DNA from 2 places in the Gilliamella sp. B14448G11 genome. Region 1 is predicted to be linked to the other one. Evidence: riboswitches for the same ligand, from Rfam matches in the RefSeq annotation. Region 1 holds a riboswitch; the other holds the start of a gene.

Region 1 (9,646 bases):
TGCCCTATTTGATCAACTGCAACGACAATTAACCCCAATGCAGTTGCAGAGCTTATTGCACCTAACCAATCAAACCCTTTTTCTTTTTCGCTATCTTTTCCTAGAAAGATAAAAGATAAAGTAATTGCAATGATACCAAGGGGAATATTGATATAAAATAACCAAGGCCAAGATAAGTATGAAATAATCAATCCTCCTAATGCAGGCCCAATGGCTGTACCTACAGCAAATACCATTGCATTCAATCCTAATATTGTTCCGAGCATATTTGTCGGAAGAATGGTTCGGTACAAACCTAACCCAACACTTATCATTATTGCATAACTGATTCCCTGTACCATTCGCATAGCAATCAAAATTGAAAAGTTTGGAGAAAGGCTGCAACCTAGTGATGAGAGTGTGAACAATAGCATTCCTAATTTGAAAAAAAGTTTTTCTCCAACTCTTGAAGATAATGATGCACAAATTAACATAGTTGCAGCACTAGCAATCTGATAACTATTGACAATCCAAATGCTTGATGAAACTTCTATATTTAATGCATTAACAATAGAAGGTAATGCAATATTCACTATTGAACTATCTAATGCCGACATCCCGACTCCGATCAAAATTGCTGCTGTAGCAAAGTAACTTTTTGAGGTATCGAATTCCTGTTTATGAAGTTTTTTTATCATTCTAATATGTCTTTTTTAAAGTTATTTATTTTAGATTGCCATAGCATCACTGGTTTATTTTTCACACAGCACTAAAAGGTTGCACAATTTTTTAATAATCCATAATCATGTTTCGTCATTTGATCGTGTAACCATTTTGCTATAAAGTAATTAAATGAACTTATTGCTAAAAATTATATTTATTAAAATGCAATAAAACCAACGAATAAAATCGAAGTATTCATCGAAAAGATTGATACCTTAAACATACCTATTTTTAGATGATTAATTCGATAATGGTGTTGATCCTAAATGGATAATGAAATAGATATTAGCTAGACTAAAATATGGTACTTAGTACGAACTCTGTTATTTAAATACAATTATTTGAAAATAGTTCCCAACTCAAAATATATAAATCAGTCTCTATATTAAATTAATTAATAACAAAAGGTGATGAATGAAAATAAGTGAACTTCAAGCATTCGTAACAGTTGTTGAGACAGGAAATATCACTCTAGCTGCTGAACGTTTGAATCGTGTACAATCCAGTATTTCTCACAGAATACGAAGTCTAGAAGATAATCTTGATACCCTTTTATTGGATAGAAAAACAGGGGGATGCATTCCAACTAAACAAGGATTGATATTGTATGAATATGCACTGAAAATTTTAAGATTAGCGGAAGATTGTAAAAAAGATATAGCCAATACTAAAGAAAATTATTTAAGTATAAATGTAGGAATAATTGAGTGTTTACCACCTTATATCATTACTTCTTTGATTAATTTAGGTCAAGAATTTGGATTGAATATTAATGTTACAATAGGCAACACTATTAGTTTACTTAGTGCCTATGATAAAAATGAATTTGATGCTGTAATTATTGGTGCTGGTTTTTCAAATGAAAAACATACAAGTAAAATTTTACTTTCGACTGAACTCGTCATAGTAACAGACAAAAGTTACCCAACAATTACCAATATTTCTCATCTAAATGGCAAAACTTTTTTAGTTAGTAGCAAACAGTGTGCAACATCAAAACGAAACTTCGAAATGTTATTTAATGCTGGTAATATTAAACCAGAACGTGTAATTGAATGTGGTTCTTATCCTGTGCTTTTTTCAAATATCGCTTTAGGTAAAGGTGTTGCATTGGTATTACGTTGTTCAATTAGTAATGAGATCAAACGCAAGATTAAAGTACATAAACTAGATACTCCATTCAATGATTTTAAAATTGAATTGGTTCATCATACTAATTACTCTTATTTTGATATCAATAAATTAATTAATATGATGATTTCGGTTTTTCAAGACCCACGATTAAGCTATATCGGTTATTAATGCCACAATATTTATTTAATAAATATTATAAAAATATTACTCGCAATTACTCTGTTATTTTTTAAATAACTCTAATTGATATTACCGTTAATATAATTAAATATTCTTAAATCACCATTCAAAGAAATAATGATTTTAGTAAATAACAATGTTTAATTAACCATCTGTAACTATTTTGTATCCTGTCTGAGATTTTTTGATATAACCAAAACCTTTAGGTCCAAAATGCATTCCACCAACAAGAATATTGTCGCGACAAACCATATTTAGAACTTGAGTTCGTGTTTCTATAGCTAAGTTTGGATCATAGTCAAAAGCGATCGAGACGTTTGGTTTTAATAATTGGATATATGGAAAATGGACAATATCACCCCAAATTAATAAACTTTGCTTGCTACCAATAATTTTATAACCTGTATGTCCTGGTGTATGGCCTTGCATCGGAATAGCAAATATATTAGGAAATACCTCATTTTTATTAATGAAACACAAACTATCTTGATACTGTTTGAAAACATTGCGAGCAAAAATAATGTTATTTTTTATACGGTCAGAAGCCGAGAGAAAAGATTTTTCATCTTCCAAATAATGATATTCTTCCTGACTAATCAATAATTTTGCATTTGGAAAAACAACTTCTCCATTAGAAGTAAGCAAACCACCAATATGATCTGGATGAGCATGAGTAAGTAGGATAGCATCTATATCTTTAGGTTTAAGAGTTAATTTAGTTAGATTATTAACTAACTCTCCTCCCCAACCTTTAACCCCACCTGCGCCAGCATCAATTAAAATATTCATTCCTTGTTGTTGTACTAAAAACGTATTGATATGTACAGAATTTAGTTTTTTTTGATGTGCATTTCGCTGGATAATTTCACACTCTTTAACATTAATATTAGCCAGTAAATTAAAGTTAGCATCCAAATAACCATCACTTATTGCTGTAACTAAAATATTTCCTAGTTCTTTCTTTGAAAATTCTTTATTCATAGCTTGTTACCTTCAATTTTTGGCAAATATGTAATCAACGTCATACATAAAACAACGAATTCTGGCTTTAACTCCCATCTTTTCTTCAATTAATAAATCAACTTGATGTAAATAGGTTATCATCACCTCTTCACTACGAAAAACTTCTTTTCTCAACTTAGCTTCAAAGTAGATTGGTTTTCCATAGCCGATATCGGATGTTAAATAGGCTATGTGTATATTATTATCTTCAGCTTGTAACACTTTTTTTGTTATATTTTTTAAACAAACTGAAAATTCAGAAAAAGCATTCGTTCCAATCTTTTGATCTTCTGATGTATAAATTGTAATACTTGGCATTTGAGTTCCTCTTTTATTATTACGATATATGCAAATTATTAACTACAGTTATTAATAAATATGACTTTGGTTTTAGTACCAGATAAGTTTTCTTACTTTTAAGGATCTCAAATATTATTAAAATAATATCTATTTTATGCTAACAGATAATTTCGATATTCTTATCGAAAAGATTGATACCTTAGTAAACTTAACTTGGGGATTTTTTAATAAAACAGGTTAATATTTATTAATAATGTTATACTTATCGGTCTGTTTTTTGACTAAATAATGCTATTTAAACTAATCCAATATGGCATTAAATTGAGATTTGCTTTAAACCGTTTTATATGGATATCAATGCAGGCAGATTTCCGAAGAAAAGTTCAGTGAAAGATAGAGCGGAAAATATCATTTATCATTCTGAATGATTTAATGAATATAGCTAAAAAAATATCTCGTAATAGTAAACAAATTGCCTTTCAAATTGATAATGAAACGGTATAGACTCCTGAATAATTTTTACAAATATCACGGTTTTTTACTGAAACGTATGCGTTACCTGAAACTTTTTAACAAATTTGTTTTATGAAAAATTTCTTATTTTATTTAAAAGATTAATTCATCTTGATCTTTGTTACGGTGTTGGCATAATCATTTAAGTAATAATTGATTTTAAAAGGATTTATAAGATGAATAAAAAAATCTTACGCATTACTGTCGTTTCAATGGCTTGGTTGGCTGCCGTTTTTGCTGTGAATGCTTATCAAATTGAATGTCCTAAAGCACTCAAAGTTAAAACATCTGTCGAAAACCTTCCTGATGGCTGGGAAGTTATTGAGAGTGAAGATAGTGCTTTATATGAACCTGCTAGCCTATCTGTTTTTTACAATAAACCCGTTAAAATGATAGAACAAAAGCCTGAAGAAACTTTAATCGGTCGTAAAAATTGGGGTAAACAGTTTGAGCTTACATGGCTAGTAAGTCCGCCTCTTGAAGATGTGCCATTTTATGTCAATTGTAGTTATGATGGAAGTTTTATCCAATTGATAAAAAAAATTGATCGTTCGGTGAATATTTGCAAGAGTTTTTATTCTGAGGATAAATACGGCAAAGTAGAAAATAGTATTGTTTCACTTAACTGTACCAATAATGAAACAAACGAAACAAATAATTAGGTCTAAACTTTATTATCAAACTAGAATAATTAATAATCGAATTTATTAAAAGGGCAATTATAACGACCCAATATTTTTATGTAATTGTCGTAATTATTTTAATATTAATTGTTTTTCCAATTTATGAATAGCAAAGACAGTTTTTAAAGGAAAATAGAATATGAAAGGAAAAAGATTATACAGCGCTATGATAACCATCGCTTGTTTGGCGAGTGCTTTTACTATAAATGCGTATCAGATTGATTGCCCAAAAGAGATGACAATCAAAGTCAAAGTTGAAGAAATGCCAGATGGATGGGAAATTTCGGAAGATAGAACTTACACTTCATCTTTTTTTAATTTAGGACTTTTTTATGATAAACCCGCTAACAAAGCTTCGTTGGTACCTGCAAGAGGCACAATTGATGGTAAACAACAAAAATTAGTATGGGAAGTAAATCATGTCAAAGATACCGCTCCTTATTATGTTGTTTGTCAATATGCGAGCGGAGTTGCAATCACCAAAAAGATTGATCTTTCAATGAAGAGTTGCTGGGCGCTCTATTCAGAAGATAAAGATACAAAACAAGGATCGCTCCACTGTAGTGTGAGTGAAGCAAAGAATCTGCATTAGTTTATTTGATGTACAAATCTTTCAATACAAAAATTATGATTGCATGGAAAGAGAGAGCAAAACCTTTTGAATCATGACCCGTATCTTTAAGGATTACTTCTTAAAGATAGCGTATTTGTGATTCATGTTAGATGTAATTGTGATTTTAATTCCTATGTTTTTGATGGTTATTGGTCTTTGAGTAATAAAAAAGCAATTCCATTGATTAATTGAAATTGGGATTAAGATAATTTTAGATATTTATGTTCTGCTGGTGTGTTGTTATGTTTAAAAATCATATTAACTCTTTTTTCGACACACCAGTTTCAGTATTTATTAAAAAATTTAATCTACCACCACTGATAAAAATGGTGCGTTGGACCAATTCCTTGACCAATGTTTAACTCATCTGCATGAGTAATTGCACCTTGCAAATAGTCTTTCGCTTGCTGTATGGCATCTTCTAAACCATGTTTAGGCAGCAGTGTCGCAATTGCTGCCGATAATGTGCAACCCGTACCATGAGTATTTTTAGTTTGAATTCGCGGTGAGACCATTCTAATCGTTTGCATTGGGGTTATTAAATAATCCGGGCTCTCTGGACTGGGTAAATGCCCACCTTTCATTAAAACTGCTTTACAACCTAATTTCAATAACTCATGACCTTGTTGTTGCATTTGATCTTCGTTTTTTGCTTCTTCACAATCGAGTAACGTTGCTGCTTCGGGAAGATTGGGTGTTATTACCGTTGATAAAGGTATTAATAGTTCACGAATAGCACTAACAGAGTCAGATTTTAACAGCGTATGTCCCCCTTTAGCGATCATCACCGTATCAAGCACAATGTTAGCAATAGGGTTATTGTTCAGCAGATGATAAACAGTCGTTATGATCTCTTTATTCATTAGCATTCCCATTTTCACGCTATCAATTTTTATATCGTGATATAGGGTATTAAATTGTTCAGCCACAAATGTAGGATCAATTGCCAATACACTATCAACGCCTTGGGTACTTTGTGCGGTAAGGGCGGTGATTACTGACATTCCATAGGCTCCGAGAGCTGAAAAGGCTTTTAAATCTGCTTGGATACCTGCACCACCACTTGGATCAGAACCGGCAATGGTTAAAGCAACGGTTGTCATAATATTACCCCTTATTTTTTTTGAGCTTGTTGGATTTTTTCAATTAGCGATAATGTGGCTTGTTGTATATCTTTTTGACCACAAATTGCCGAAACGACAGCAATGCCTTCAATACCACTTTGCAATATTGGGGTAGCATTATTGGCATTAATGCCACCTATTGCCACAGCAGGGCGCTGTTTTAGCTTAACTAATTGAGTTAATTGTGGCATGCCCATTGCTGGTGCGGCATCTTGTTTAGTGCTGGTAGGATAAATTGGACCAATCCCAATATAATCGACAAGTTGCCATGGGACTTCATTAAGTTGTTGGCGATTAGCAACCGAAAATCCTAACCATTTGTCATTGCCAATTAATTTACGTGTGACATCGACTGGTAAATCGCTTTGCCCAATATGGACACCATCGGCATCAATTGCTAGGGCTATATCAACATGATCGTTAATAAGTAAAGGAACACGGGTATCGCTTAACACTTCTTTTAACGCTTCTGCTGCGTAATACCAATTTTTACCAGAAAATTCATGTTCTGATCTTAATTGAACGGCGGTTACCCCATTAGCAACAGCGATTTTTGTGGTCTCTACCATGCCAGTAATACCACCACATAAAATTGGATCTAGGACTAAATAGAGACTTAAGTCGAGAAGTTTATTCATCTGATTTCCTTATATTTGTGATGGGTTAAATAGTGAAAGCTGATCGATCAGCGATACTGCGTAAGTGCCTAACCCTTGTTGTTTGTTGGCAAGCTCTCCAGCTTTTTTCATCATAAAACAGGCTGATGCTGTAGCAAGTAAGGTATTAGATGAGCCAGCAATAAAAGCTGCAACCATGGCTGATAATGAGCAACCAGTACCAGTAATTTTAGTTAATGCTATATCCCCGCCTGTGATGCTGTAAGTCTGTTTACCGTCAGTAATATAATCAATATCTCCGGTAATGCTAACGATGGTTTGATGTTTTTGGGCAAGCTGTTTAGCTGCATTTAAGGCCGATTCAGTAGAATCTTGGCCGTCGGGACCTTTGGCAGATGAGTTATCACCATTTAAAGCTAATATTTCTGAAGCATTACCACGAATAACGGTAGGTTTATAACCAATTAATTGATGGACTATATCGGTACGATAAGCAAGTGCTGGTCCGACTGCGACCGGATCGAGTACCCATGGTATGTGATTTTTTTGAGCACTGGCAGCTGCTAATAACATGCTTTCTGCACTATTGCTATCAAGGGTGCCAACATTGATTAGTAAACTATTGGCAATTTGCACAAATGAGGCAACTTCTTGCTTAGCAATGACCATGGCTGGTGATGCGCCAATTGCTAATAATACATTCGCTGTAAAATTTTGAACCACATCATTAGTAATACAGTGTACTAATGGATGTTGTTGTTTTACATGATCGATAAAAGATCTTGCTTGGGTTATTTGCAGGGCTTGAGTGGCAGACATATTCTTTCCTTACAACAAGTTATAAAGTTAGCTTAGGGAAGAGTGTGCCAATTGAGGACTTTTAAGGCTTAGACTTCCCTACGCTGGTATAATCCAGATCAGGTTCAACGGGTAAAATCTCAGTTTTTTGTGGGTAACAAAAAACACCCTGAGTCAAAAGAGCTTTTATTATGGACTGACTAATAATTTAACACAAGTTATTGTAATAATTTTTCTATATCGGTTATGTCACGTCGGTCAGGTAAGAAGATGATGAGATGATCGTTCGTTTCGATGGTTAAATCCGTATTAACGATAATTACATCTTCACCACGCACTACCGCACCAATGGTAGCACCAGAAGGTAATTTTAAACCGTTGATATTTTTACCCACCAGTTTGGAACTCTCTTTATCTCCATGTGCAATCACCTCGACAATTTCAGATTCGCCCTGTCTTAAAGAGACCACTTTAACAACCGCCGATTGTCTTACATGGCTTAATAGCTCTGAAATAGTGGCATGTTGTGGTGAAATAGCAATATCTATAACGCTATCATTAATCAGTTCAAGGTAGGCTTGCTTTTGGATTAAAACAATCACTTTTTTAGCGCCCATTCTTTTAGCTAACATGGATGACATAATGTTAGATTCATCGTCACTTGTTACAGCAATAAACAGATCTGTGAGTTCAACTTGTTCTTGTGATAGCAGCTCTTGATCTGACGATTCACCATGTAAAACAGTGGTATTAACCAGTTGTTCGGCAATTAATTCGGCACGTTCAGCGTTACGTTCAATTAATTTAACTTGATAGTCATTCTCTAAACGTTTAGCTAAAGCAATCGCGATGCCACCACCACCACTAATTATGATGCGTTTATAAGGTTTTTCCAGCCGCTGTAATTCACTTGTTACTGCTTTGATATTGCTAGGTGGGGTGATGAAATAAACCATATCACCCGCTTCAATGAGTGTAGAGCCTAATGGGCGAATAAAGCGATTTTTTCGATATATTGCAACCACTCTGGCTTCAACATGGGGTAAATGTTCTTTCAGTTCAGACAATTCGCTTCCGACTAAGGCTCCACCATAGTAGGCCGTCACCGCAACCAAACATACACGGTTATCGTAAAAAGAGGCAAACTGTAACGAGCCTGGATATTGTACTAACTGACTTACGTGATTAGTAATTAGATTTTCTGGAGCAATAATATGGTCGATATTAATGCAATCTTTATTGAAAAATGGATATTTTTCGTCGTTATATTCTGGTGCACGAATACGTGCGACTTTTTGCGGAATATTGAACATAACGTGACCTATTTGACAGGCCATCATATTCACTTCGTCCGAATTAGTGACGGCAACCAGCATATCAGCCGATTCAGCACCCGCACTTTCTAATACTTGTGGATAAGATGATTTGCCACAAATAACCTGTAAATCAAAACGCTCTTGTAAAGATTGCAATTTATCATGATCTTCATCGACCACCGTTACATCGTTTTGTTTTTCGGTAACAAGGTATTCAGCTAAAGCACTGCCTGTTTGTCCAGCACCAAGAATAATAATCTTCATAACTAACCCATATATTTAGATGGCTTTAATCGTTATTCACTAACTTCGTTGATTAAAGCCAATCTATACTATTTTTTTGTGATAGTTAGCGATTTTAAGTTATAACTATCAATTTGTGGTTTAGCAGTTAATGGTTTATTTTGTTTAAAACAGTTTATTAAAATTGTTTATACAAAACCAATTGCGTCATAAACCTTTTTCAAGGTTGGTTCGGCTTTTGAACGTGCTTTTTCTGCACCTTCTTGCATGATTGAATGTAAGTAATTTTCATCATCACGATATTGGTGATATTTAGTTTGTAACGCTGTTAACATATCAATCACTTGAGCTGCCACTTCAGTTTTAAGGTGTCCGTACATTTTGCCTTCAAACTCTTTTTCAAGTTCAGCAATAGGTTTAC
Region 2 (9,646 bases), on a different contig from region 1:
AGCTTGATATCACCGATGAAGATTTAGCGATTTTAAAACAAGGTACCGTTGATTACATTGGCTTTAGTTATTACATGTCAACCGTTGTTAAAGCTGATGCTAAAAATGATCATCGTGATAATATTGTCAACGGTGCTTTACCTAATGCTGTTGAGAATCCATACATTAAAAGCAGCGATTGGGGTTGGCCAATTGATCCAGAAGGCTTACGTTATACTCTTAATCGTTTATATGATCGTTATCAGTTACCACTGTTTATTGTGGAAAATGGTTTTGGCGCGATAGATGAATTAGAAAACGGTAATAAAGTTCATGATAAACCACGCATCGAATATCTTGGTGCACACATCAAAGCAATGTTAAAAGCTATCGATTATGATGGGGTTGATGTTATGGGATATACCGCGTGGGGTATTATTGATGTCGTCTCATTTACAACTGGCGAAATGAAAAAACGTTATGGCGTGATTTACGTTGATCGTGATAATGAAGGTAACGGTACTATGAAACGCTATAAAAAAGATTCTTTTGATTGGTATAAACAAGTCATTAGCAGTAATGGTACTAATTTAAAATAGATTTAGTATGAAGTCGTAAGTTTTGGGGGTGATGTGGTAATGCACACATCCTCTTTTTTTATCAATCTAGATAATTAAAAATTGAAGAGTAACTGTTTATCAAGTTGTGGATCGATTAAAGTGACATGAAAACCAATCAAACGCACTCCACGATCATTTCGACGTTCTTGCCAAACTTTATAGGCTTGTTCAATTAAATCCTGTTTATCAAGTTTAGACCAAACATGTTCTTGGGTAGTAAGTTGGAAATCATCAAATTTAAACTTAACACCTTGTCGAGCGATTGACAAATCAGAACGAACTTTACTTAACCGAGTTTTCAGCTCTTCAAATAACGGTTCAAACTGTAATAAACACTCATCCCAAGTATGAATATCGTTAACTAAGGTGCGCTCTACCCCTACAGATTTACGTTGCCTATCATTACAAACTTCACGTTCATCAATGCCTTGACATCGTTCATATAAGACTCGCCCAAATTTACCAAATTGATTAAGTAATTTACTCACATCATAATTAACGACATCCTGACAGGTGATTAGCCCTAATTCAGCTAATTTTTTCTCGGTCACTTTACCTACACCCGGAATTTTTTTAAGTGGTAATTGAGCGATAAAGCTTGTAACAGCATCGGGTGTAATTACATATTGCCCATTAGGTTTATTCATATCTGAAGCAATTTTAGCTAAAAATTTAAGTGGGGCAACGCCTGCGGATGCGGTCAATTCAAGTTCTTTATATATCGCTTGGCGAATATCTTGAGCAATTAAAGTGGCTGAACCATGACAAAGCTTACAATCGGTCACATCTAAATAAGCTTCATCCAATGACAAGGTTTCAATTGCTTTAGTATAGCGCTTAAATATTTGATGAATTTGATTAGAAACTTCTTTATAAACAGCATGCCGACTTGGAATGACTTTAAGATTTGGGCACAATTTTAGAGCTTGTGACATCGACATCGCACTATGTACGCCATATTGACGAGCTAAATAATTTGCAGTAGCAACAACACCGCGTTTGCGAGGATCGCCCCCTACTGCTATCGGCAAATTACGATAACGGGGATTATCTCTCATTTCAACTGCGGCATAAAAACAATCCATATCAACATGAATAATTTTTCGCATAAATAACTGTTTCACTGCATTTAAAATATGACTGTATAAATATACAATATCATACCTTAAATGCTGGTGTAAACAGTCTAAAGAGTTACTTCGTTAATTTATCAAAATCAATTAAGCCATTTTTATCATAAGGATCACCAATCCAGCGTTTTCCCTCATAATAATTAGGATTAACCAAACTTTTTTCTGGTACATATAAGTTATAACTCAGTCCAGCTAAATCAGACCAAGTATGGATCAAATCCTGAGTACTAAATTTTCGATTCACATAATCTTGATAGTGATTAGGGTGAGATGCGATCCAACTCGGTGATTGCCATAGCATAAACGGTATAGTATACATGGTGCGGGTTGGCGCCTTTTCATTACGCCCTAAAATATCATGAGGAGCCGTTTGGTAGACATCTTCACCATGATCAGAAAAATACAACATAAAACCATTTTCATGACTGTTTTTAAATAAAGTAAATAACGTGGTTGTCACAAAATCATTATAACTTATTGCATTATCATAAGAGTTATATTCATCCACGTTCTCATCATCAATTTTAAATGGAATACTCGCTTTGTCTTTAAATCGATCATATTCTCCATTTTCCGGATAACGGAACTCATATTTCATATGTGTACCGAGCAAATGAATAATGATAAATTTCTTTTCTACAGGTTCAGCAAGCACTTTCATAAATGGTTCAAAGACCGATTCATCATATTGCCTTGAACTTTGATTACGATCGTTATTCATATAAAACTGTTCATCTGCTTGTTTAGAAAACATCGTCAACATAGTATTTCGTTTCGTCATCGTTTGTTGATTTGTTATCCAATAGGTTTTATACCCTGCCTGTTTCATTAAATGTATTAACGAAGGTTGAGTAAGGTAAAGGTCAGGATGTTGTTCATCTGCAAAAGTTAAGGCTTGTTGTAAAACTTCTATGGTATAAGGCCTTGATGACACAACATCATTAAACACTAAAAATTCAGGATTATCCTTTTTAAATTGCTCGATTTGTGGCGTTGTATTACGTGGATATCCATAAATACTCATTCGATTACGTGTAGTTGATTCACCAATAATTAACACTAGTGTTCTGGGAGTATTACCATTGGCATCTTTTAAATTTTCAACGGGAGGTAAAGTATTCAAATGATGCATTATCTCTTCCATATTCGAAAGTTGAGAGCGATAAGCGATATAACTATTAATCAGTTGCCAAGGTACAGTAGTTTCCATTCGACCTAATAGATGTGTTGTTGCTTTTTGCAAGGAGGAATTTTTGATTGTAACACTAATAACCAGTGGCATAATGGCATAAATGGCAATTAATAATGACGTAACCCATTTGGTTGTGTTTTTAACATAGACAGGTCTTACTTTTCGCCAAAGATAAATACCGATCAAACAATAAATAATCACTATGGCCATTAATTTCGAACTGAAATATTGTTGAATAAACTCATTTGATTCAGTCAAATTCGATTCAGCCATGACAAAAAATACACTTTGAGAAAATTCCTGACGATAAATTATAAAATAACTTATTGAAATCAGTGATAAGCTACCAACAATCAAACCATAGACAGTGGCAATTTTTCGAGTCTGATTTGGAAATATTAAAACTGGGATCAACCAAATTAAACTATAGATGATTGAATCACGTAAACCTATCGCATTGGCATGCCCGGAAATGAAGATATAAAGTTGTAAACCACTTGAAAAAAAAGTAAAAAATAAAATAGTAAAAATAAGCGCTAACCAGCTAAACTTTTTGTTATCTTTTATATTCGTCATGAAAATTTATTTGATATCATAGGTTATGGAAGTGTATAAATTACCCCTCCTACATTAATAAAACCTTAAGTGATAACAATTTTATATTTAGAAATAAATTAGCAGACAATCGTTTTATTTAAGCATTGAAAAAAATCGTTTTAGCTTTTATTTATTGGCAAACCTAATAATTGAGCAATAACCTTATTTTCGGGATCGTTAAGTTGATAAGGAGGATTATTAAATATGATCTTTCCATTATCAACAACTAAACAACGTGAAAAGTTATCTAAAGACTCATCTAGATAATGTGAAACCATAAGTAATGTTAAATCAAATTCATCACAGATATGATTAACCAATGCTAGCATTTCAAACCGTAAAGCTTGGTCTAATGCCGAAAATGGTTCATCCAATAATAAAATAGGACGATGTTGAATTAAACAGCGTGCCAAAGCAACTCGTTGACGCTGTCCCCCTGAAAGTTGATTGGGATAGCGTTCATTAAAGCCCGATAAACCAACTTTAGCCAGCATATCCGCGATATTTTGCTTCTCAAAACCCGTTAGTTTTAATGACGGCTTAATGCCTAAAGCAATATTTTGCTCAACGGTTAAATGATCGAATAAGTTATTATTTTGAAATAGCATCGAAACTGGACGCTTACCCGGTAAAGTTTGCGTCATATTTTGATTATTAAGGATGATTTGCCCGGAACTTGGAAAAATAAATCCTGCGATCAAGCTTAATAAGGTACTTTTACCCGCACCACTCGGTCCAACAATGACTACTTTTTCTTGGGTAGCAATTTGCATATTAAAATGCATCTTAAAATCATCATATTGATAATTAATTTGATTAAGTTCGATCATAATCCATCACAATTAATAAACTAAAAGATAAAATTAACAAAAATGCGGCCGTCACGGCACTCTCTTGATAATGATAATGCGCTATTTGTTGATACAAATAATAAGGTAATGTGCTAACGGCTTGCCCGCCAAACAACGCAATAATACCAAAATCCCCCATTGACAATAATGCCGAAAAGGCCAAGCTCAACGTAAAAAGTTTTTTTAATGATTTATATTCAATTAGATAAAAATGCCTAATACCTGCAATGTTTAATGATTGACATAATTGCCAATATCGTGATGTGACATCATACATTGGCACTTCAAGATTTTTTAAGATAAAAGGTAAGGCCATTAGAGCATTGCAAAGCATCATTAAACTACAGACAAACACGGCATTATCAGCATACTGAAATAACAAAATAAACAATCCTGATGCAAGTACCATGCTTGGAATGGTTAATATCAATGACCCCACTAACATTAAACGATTGCTCCATTGTTGCTGATTGCCAATCAAAAGACGGCTATTGGTCCAAAGTATTAATAAAGCAAGTAACATAGCCACCACAGCTGAACCAAGGGCAATTATTAACGAATAGATAACCGCTTGCTGAAAAGCCCAATTTAACTGCGACCATTGAAAATAACCAATACCTTCAATCAATAACGTAATCATTGGCAAAAATATATACATTGCGCCCAAAATCACAATAACAGCACTAACCAAACCTATAGTCACAGTGTTGGGTAAACGATATTGGTAGCGAATATACTGCGCACTAAGATCGCGATAGTGATTTTTTCTTCGTAGTACCCAAACAAAACTCATACAACAAATAAGCTGTATGATTGCTAACATAACAGCTTGCATCAAATCAAAATCGCGAATCGATTGGTAAATAGCAACTTCAATAGTGGTATATTTTGGCCCACCTCCTAATGACAACACTACAGCAAAGCTGGTAAAGCAAAGCATAAAAATTAGTCCTGACATAGGTAAAAGCTGCCGACGCAATAATGGCCATTCTACTAATTTAAAATAAGTAAAATGAGAAAAATTAAGCTGAGCAGCCAGTTGCTTTTGCTCAACAGGAACACTCGTTAATGTTTGATAAAATAGACCACTCGCATAAGGAAAATTCAAAAAAACATGAGCCAATAAAATCCCAACCAGTCCATAAATTGAAGTTGAAAAAGATAAACCTAAATAAGCAAAACACGTAGCAAATAAACCTTGTTGACCATAAACAGATAATAGCCCAGTTACAACAACTAATGTTGGTAATATAAAGGTAACGGGCATTATCCGTATTAGAAAGCTTTTTCCCCAAAAATCGATCATGGATAACGCTTTAGCCATAGCAACTGCCAAAAATACTGACAAAAACGTCGATAACATCGCTTGCATGAAAGTGATCCAAATAATGTGCAATAAATAATTATCAATATAAACCGTTAAATTATCGGACTTTATGGCTGTATGGCAAAGCGCAAACAATGCAGTGCCTAAAACTGCTATTATCAAACTAGCAGCGCTGATACCTGGCAGTAACGTTTTAAAATTTAACATTGCTTTTTATTATAAAATTAACAATCTTTTTTATTACTGACTAATGGCTGATTGCCATTCTCGTATCCAAGCTTTTTGATTATCAACCACGTTCTCTGCATCAAATTCAAGCGCTTTACTGACTTTATTAATCTGATCAAACGCAGGGGGTAATGGCGTATTTATAATAGGATACATAACATTTTTTTCAGCAAATTGCCGTTGTACCTCGGGTGTTAATAGATATTGTAAAAAGCGACGTGCTAATTGTGGTTGTTGACTATATTTGGTGATACCTGCTATTTCAACTTGACGATAATGCCCCTCATCAAAAATAGCGGCATTATAACGATAATCTTGATCATTAATTATATGTGCAATTGGCGATGTGCTATAACTCAGCACCAAATCAGCTTCACCTTTTAAGAACATACCGTATGCTTCACTCCACCCTTTAGTAACTGTAACAGTATTTTTAGCAATTTTTTGCCATGCAGATACCGCATCCTTACCGTAAATATTTTTTACCCAAAATAGCAATCCTAATCCGGGAGTACTGGTTCTAGGATCTTGATAAATAATTTTCCAATTGGCTTTATTGTCAACTAACTCATGTAATGAGTGAGGAGGATTCTTTATTTTTTCTTTATTATAGATAAAAGCAAAATAACCGAAATCATACGGCATAAAATCCTCATCCCACCAATCAGTATTAAGATTGTTAGGTTTGGCTATTTGATGAGGTGCCATGATATTAGCCTGTTTAGCTTGTCCTAAAAGATTATTGTCTAAACCTAAAATAACATCAGCATTGGTTTTATTACCCTCAAGGCGAAGACGATTTAAAATCGACACACCATCGCCTAGCGTTACAATATCGAGTTGGCAATTACATTGTGCTTCAAAGCCCTGTTTAATTGCTTCACCTGGTCCCCACTCGGAAATAAAAGAGCTATAACTATAAACAGTTAAAATAGGTTTTTCATGAATTTTAGCATTGGCAGAAGTTGCTACAAAGAATACAGAAAATAAAAATGACAGTAAGAATTTATTACAAAACATTTTGCCTCCAAAAAAGCGTATAAAAGACAAAAGGTTTGAGCAGACACGATAACTCAAATCCCTCCGCTGGCATGACCCAGTTCAGGTTCGACGAGTTGCATTAGTAAACCTAACACTCTCAGCCCATAAGGCACCCCGTTGAGAACGATATTAGTTTAGTAGTTAGTTGGAAAATTGTAAATAAAGAAAGTGGTAAGTTATTTTTAAGATATCATTTTCTGGTAAAAAATCATCAGAAAATCCATTATTTTTAGTTAAATTTAAATCATATCAAACATTAGTAACCAGTTGCTCCTCATCTAGGTATAAAAAACAGTTATGCTTAAAATAAAAATAGTGATTTTTGTAAAAAATATTCAGGAGTCTATACCGTTTCATCTATTTTATTATTAAATTTCTAATAGAATTTATGCGAATAAAATGACTTTTTATTACTGTTCTTATATTCAATCATCATTATCCATTCAAGTTATTTAAGTTCGTTATTATGGTTTGATATTATATTTTTGCTTAATTGCAGCTAACTCTTCAAGTGATGTGGCATTAAAAGCTTCCACCATCCATTCTGGCCAACCTTCACCCTCTATCATATCCTGTTTGAATTTTGCCTCTTCATCTGTCTTGTATTCGCCGTCATCTATATCAGCTGATTCATAATTCACCATAAAACTGTTAATCCAACCCCAGACAAACATTCTACCTGTTGCTGGTCGTGCAGGATCTAACATAACATGGTCAATAACCTGATGTGTGCCTGGCTCACAAACCATTAACACCGTTGAGGTTAAAGCATTACGTGAAAAATTATGGATAATTACGCCATGCATATCATTCCAATCATACTCTTTTATGCGGCGTTTTTTCGGTTGTAAAAATACTTTTGGGTGCCGTAATATTTTAAAGTTAAAAAAGTAACTTTCATTAACATACACTTTACCCGTCTTACGATTAAACATTATGGGATTACCTAGACGGGAAAATGCATTTTGATAGAATTCAGGAATTGCATAATTTAAAGAACCACAACAAGTAATAAAACCAATTATTCCAATTAGTGACAGTTTGTGATCAAATCCAAAAATAAAAATAACCATACCTACAATTAGTATACTCAACAAAATAATCGCAACAAAATAGAGACATGTATAAAAAATCTGATCATTATGTTCCTGGCGAATAAAAGCACAATAGTTATCATTGGCATAAATTAAGCGATCATCATGCAGTGGTAGGCTATGAGGACCTTTATCTAGGTCTCCAAACCAACCAAAGATCTGGGGGCGGTATTTTGACGGCATTACTGTTTTATTCCTTTACGTTCTATTTAAGTTCGTTATTATGGCTTGATATTATATTTTTGTTTAATTGCAGCTAACTCTTCAAGTGATGTGGCATTAAAGGCTTCGACCATCCATTCTGACCACCCTTCACCTTCTATCATATCCTGTTTGAATTTTGCCTCTTCATCTGTTTTGTATTCGCCGTCATCTATATCGGCTGATTCATAATTCACCATAAAACTGTTAATCCAACACCAAACATGAAAACTACCTGCTCCGGGTTGAGCCGGATCTAACATAACATGGTCAATAACCTGATGTGTGCCGGGTTCACATACCATTAATACCGTTGAGGATAAAGCATTACGTGAAAAATTATGGATAATTACGCCATGCATATCATTCCAATCATACTCTTGTATGCGGCGCTTTTTCGGTTGTAAAAATACTTTTGGGTGCCGTAGTACTTTAAAGTTAAAAAAGTAACTTTCATTAACATACACTTTACCCGTCTTACGATTAAATATTATGAGACTACCAAGGCGTGAAAATAGATTTTGATATAACTCAGGAATTAAAACATACATGCCGAAACAACTTACAGTAAATCCAACTATAATAACCATTAGAGTAAAAGACTCAATTGTAGGATCATCATATACAAGAGCCAATAAACAAATAAAGCTAACAACAGCACCAGTTCCAAATATAAAACCAACAATATACAGACACGAATAAAAAATTTGATCATTATGTTCTTTGCGAATAAAGGCACAATAGTTATTATTCGCATAAATTAAGCGATCATCATGCAGTGGTAGGCTATAAGGACCTTTATCTAGGTCGCCAAACCAACCTAAGATCTGGGGACGGTATTTTGACGGCATTACTGTTTTATTCCTTATTCCTTTGGGTTCTATTTAAGTTCGTTATTATGGTTTGATATTATATTTATGTTTAATGGCAGCTAACTCTTCAAGTGATGTAGCATTAAAGGCTTCCACCATCCATTCTGGCCAACCTTCACCTTCTATCATATCCTCTTTGAATTTTGCTTCTTCATCTGTCTTGTATTCGCCGTCATCTATATCGGCTGATTCATAATTCACCATAAAACTGTTAATCCAACACCAGACATGAAAACTACCTGCTCCGGGTTGAGCCGGATCTAACATAACATGGTCAATAACCTGATGTGTGCCGGGTTCACAAACCATTAATACCGTTGAAATTAAAGCATTACGTGAAAAATTATGGATAATTACACCATGCATATCATTCCAATCATACTCTTGTATGCGACGTTTTTTCGGTTGCAAAAATACTTTTGGGTGCCGTAATATTTTAAAGTTAAAAAAGTAACTTTCATTAACATACACTTTACCCGTCTTACGATTAAATATTATGGGACTTCCAAGG

Evidence for each region. A riboswitch is a leader RNA that binds a small molecule or an ion and turns the genes downstream of it on or off. The one in region 1 is predicted to bind thiamine pyrophosphate.
Region 2: linked by a shared signal. The riboswitch ahead of thiB (thiamine ABC transporter substrate binding subunit) and the one ahead of thiM (hydroxyethylthiazole kinase) in region 1 are both predicted to bind thiamine pyrophosphate.

What each region holds. Positions count from the first base shown of each region.
Region 1 covers NZ_JACFPX010000004.1:185,067-194,712, reverse strand. Annotated here, with positions in the region: gene H3S88_RS04760 (MFS transporter) at 1-677, opposite strand, end outside; gene H3S88_RS04755 (LysR family transcriptional regulator) at 1,117-2,004, shown strand; gene H3S88_RS04750 (MBL fold metallo-hydrolase) at 2,161-2,997, opposite strand; gene H3S88_RS04745 (hypothetical protein) at 3,010-3,336, opposite strand; gene H3S88_RS04740 (STY0301 family protein) at 4,008-4,493, shown strand; gene H3S88_RS04735 (STY0301 family protein) at 4,654-5,106, shown strand; gene thiD (bifunctional hydroxymethylpyrimidine kinase/phosphomethylpyrimidine kinase) at 5,436-6,230, opposite strand; gene thiE (thiamine phosphate synthase) at 6,242-6,889, opposite strand; gene thiM (hydroxyethylthiazole kinase) at 6,899-7,687, opposite strand; TPP riboswitch at 7,746-7,848, opposite strand; gene trkA (Trk system potassium transporter TrkA) at 7,885-9,246, opposite strand; gene trpS (tryptophan--tRNA ligase) at 9,414-9,646, opposite strand, start outside.
Region 2 covers NZ_JACFPX010000030.1:683-10,328, reverse strand. Annotated here, with positions in the region: gene H3S88_RS12920 (6-phospho-beta-glucosidase) at 1-578, shown strand, start outside; gene dinB (DNA polymerase IV) at 653-1,708, opposite strand; gene cptA (phosphoethanolamine transferase CptA) at 1,794-3,506, opposite strand; gene thiQ (thiamine ABC transporter ATP-binding protein ThiQ) at 3,641-4,351, opposite strand; gene thiP (thiamine/thiamine pyrophosphate ABC transporter permease) at 4,338-5,906, opposite strand; gene thiB (thiamine ABC transporter substrate binding subunit) at 5,940-6,947, opposite strand; TPP riboswitch at 6,988-7,095, opposite strand; gene H3S88_RS12890 (DUF6708 domain-containing protein) at 7,433-8,245, opposite strand; gene H3S88_RS12885 (DUF6708 domain-containing protein) at 8,284-9,114, opposite strand; gene H3S88_RS12880 (DUF6708 domain-containing protein) at 9,160-9,646, opposite strand, start outside.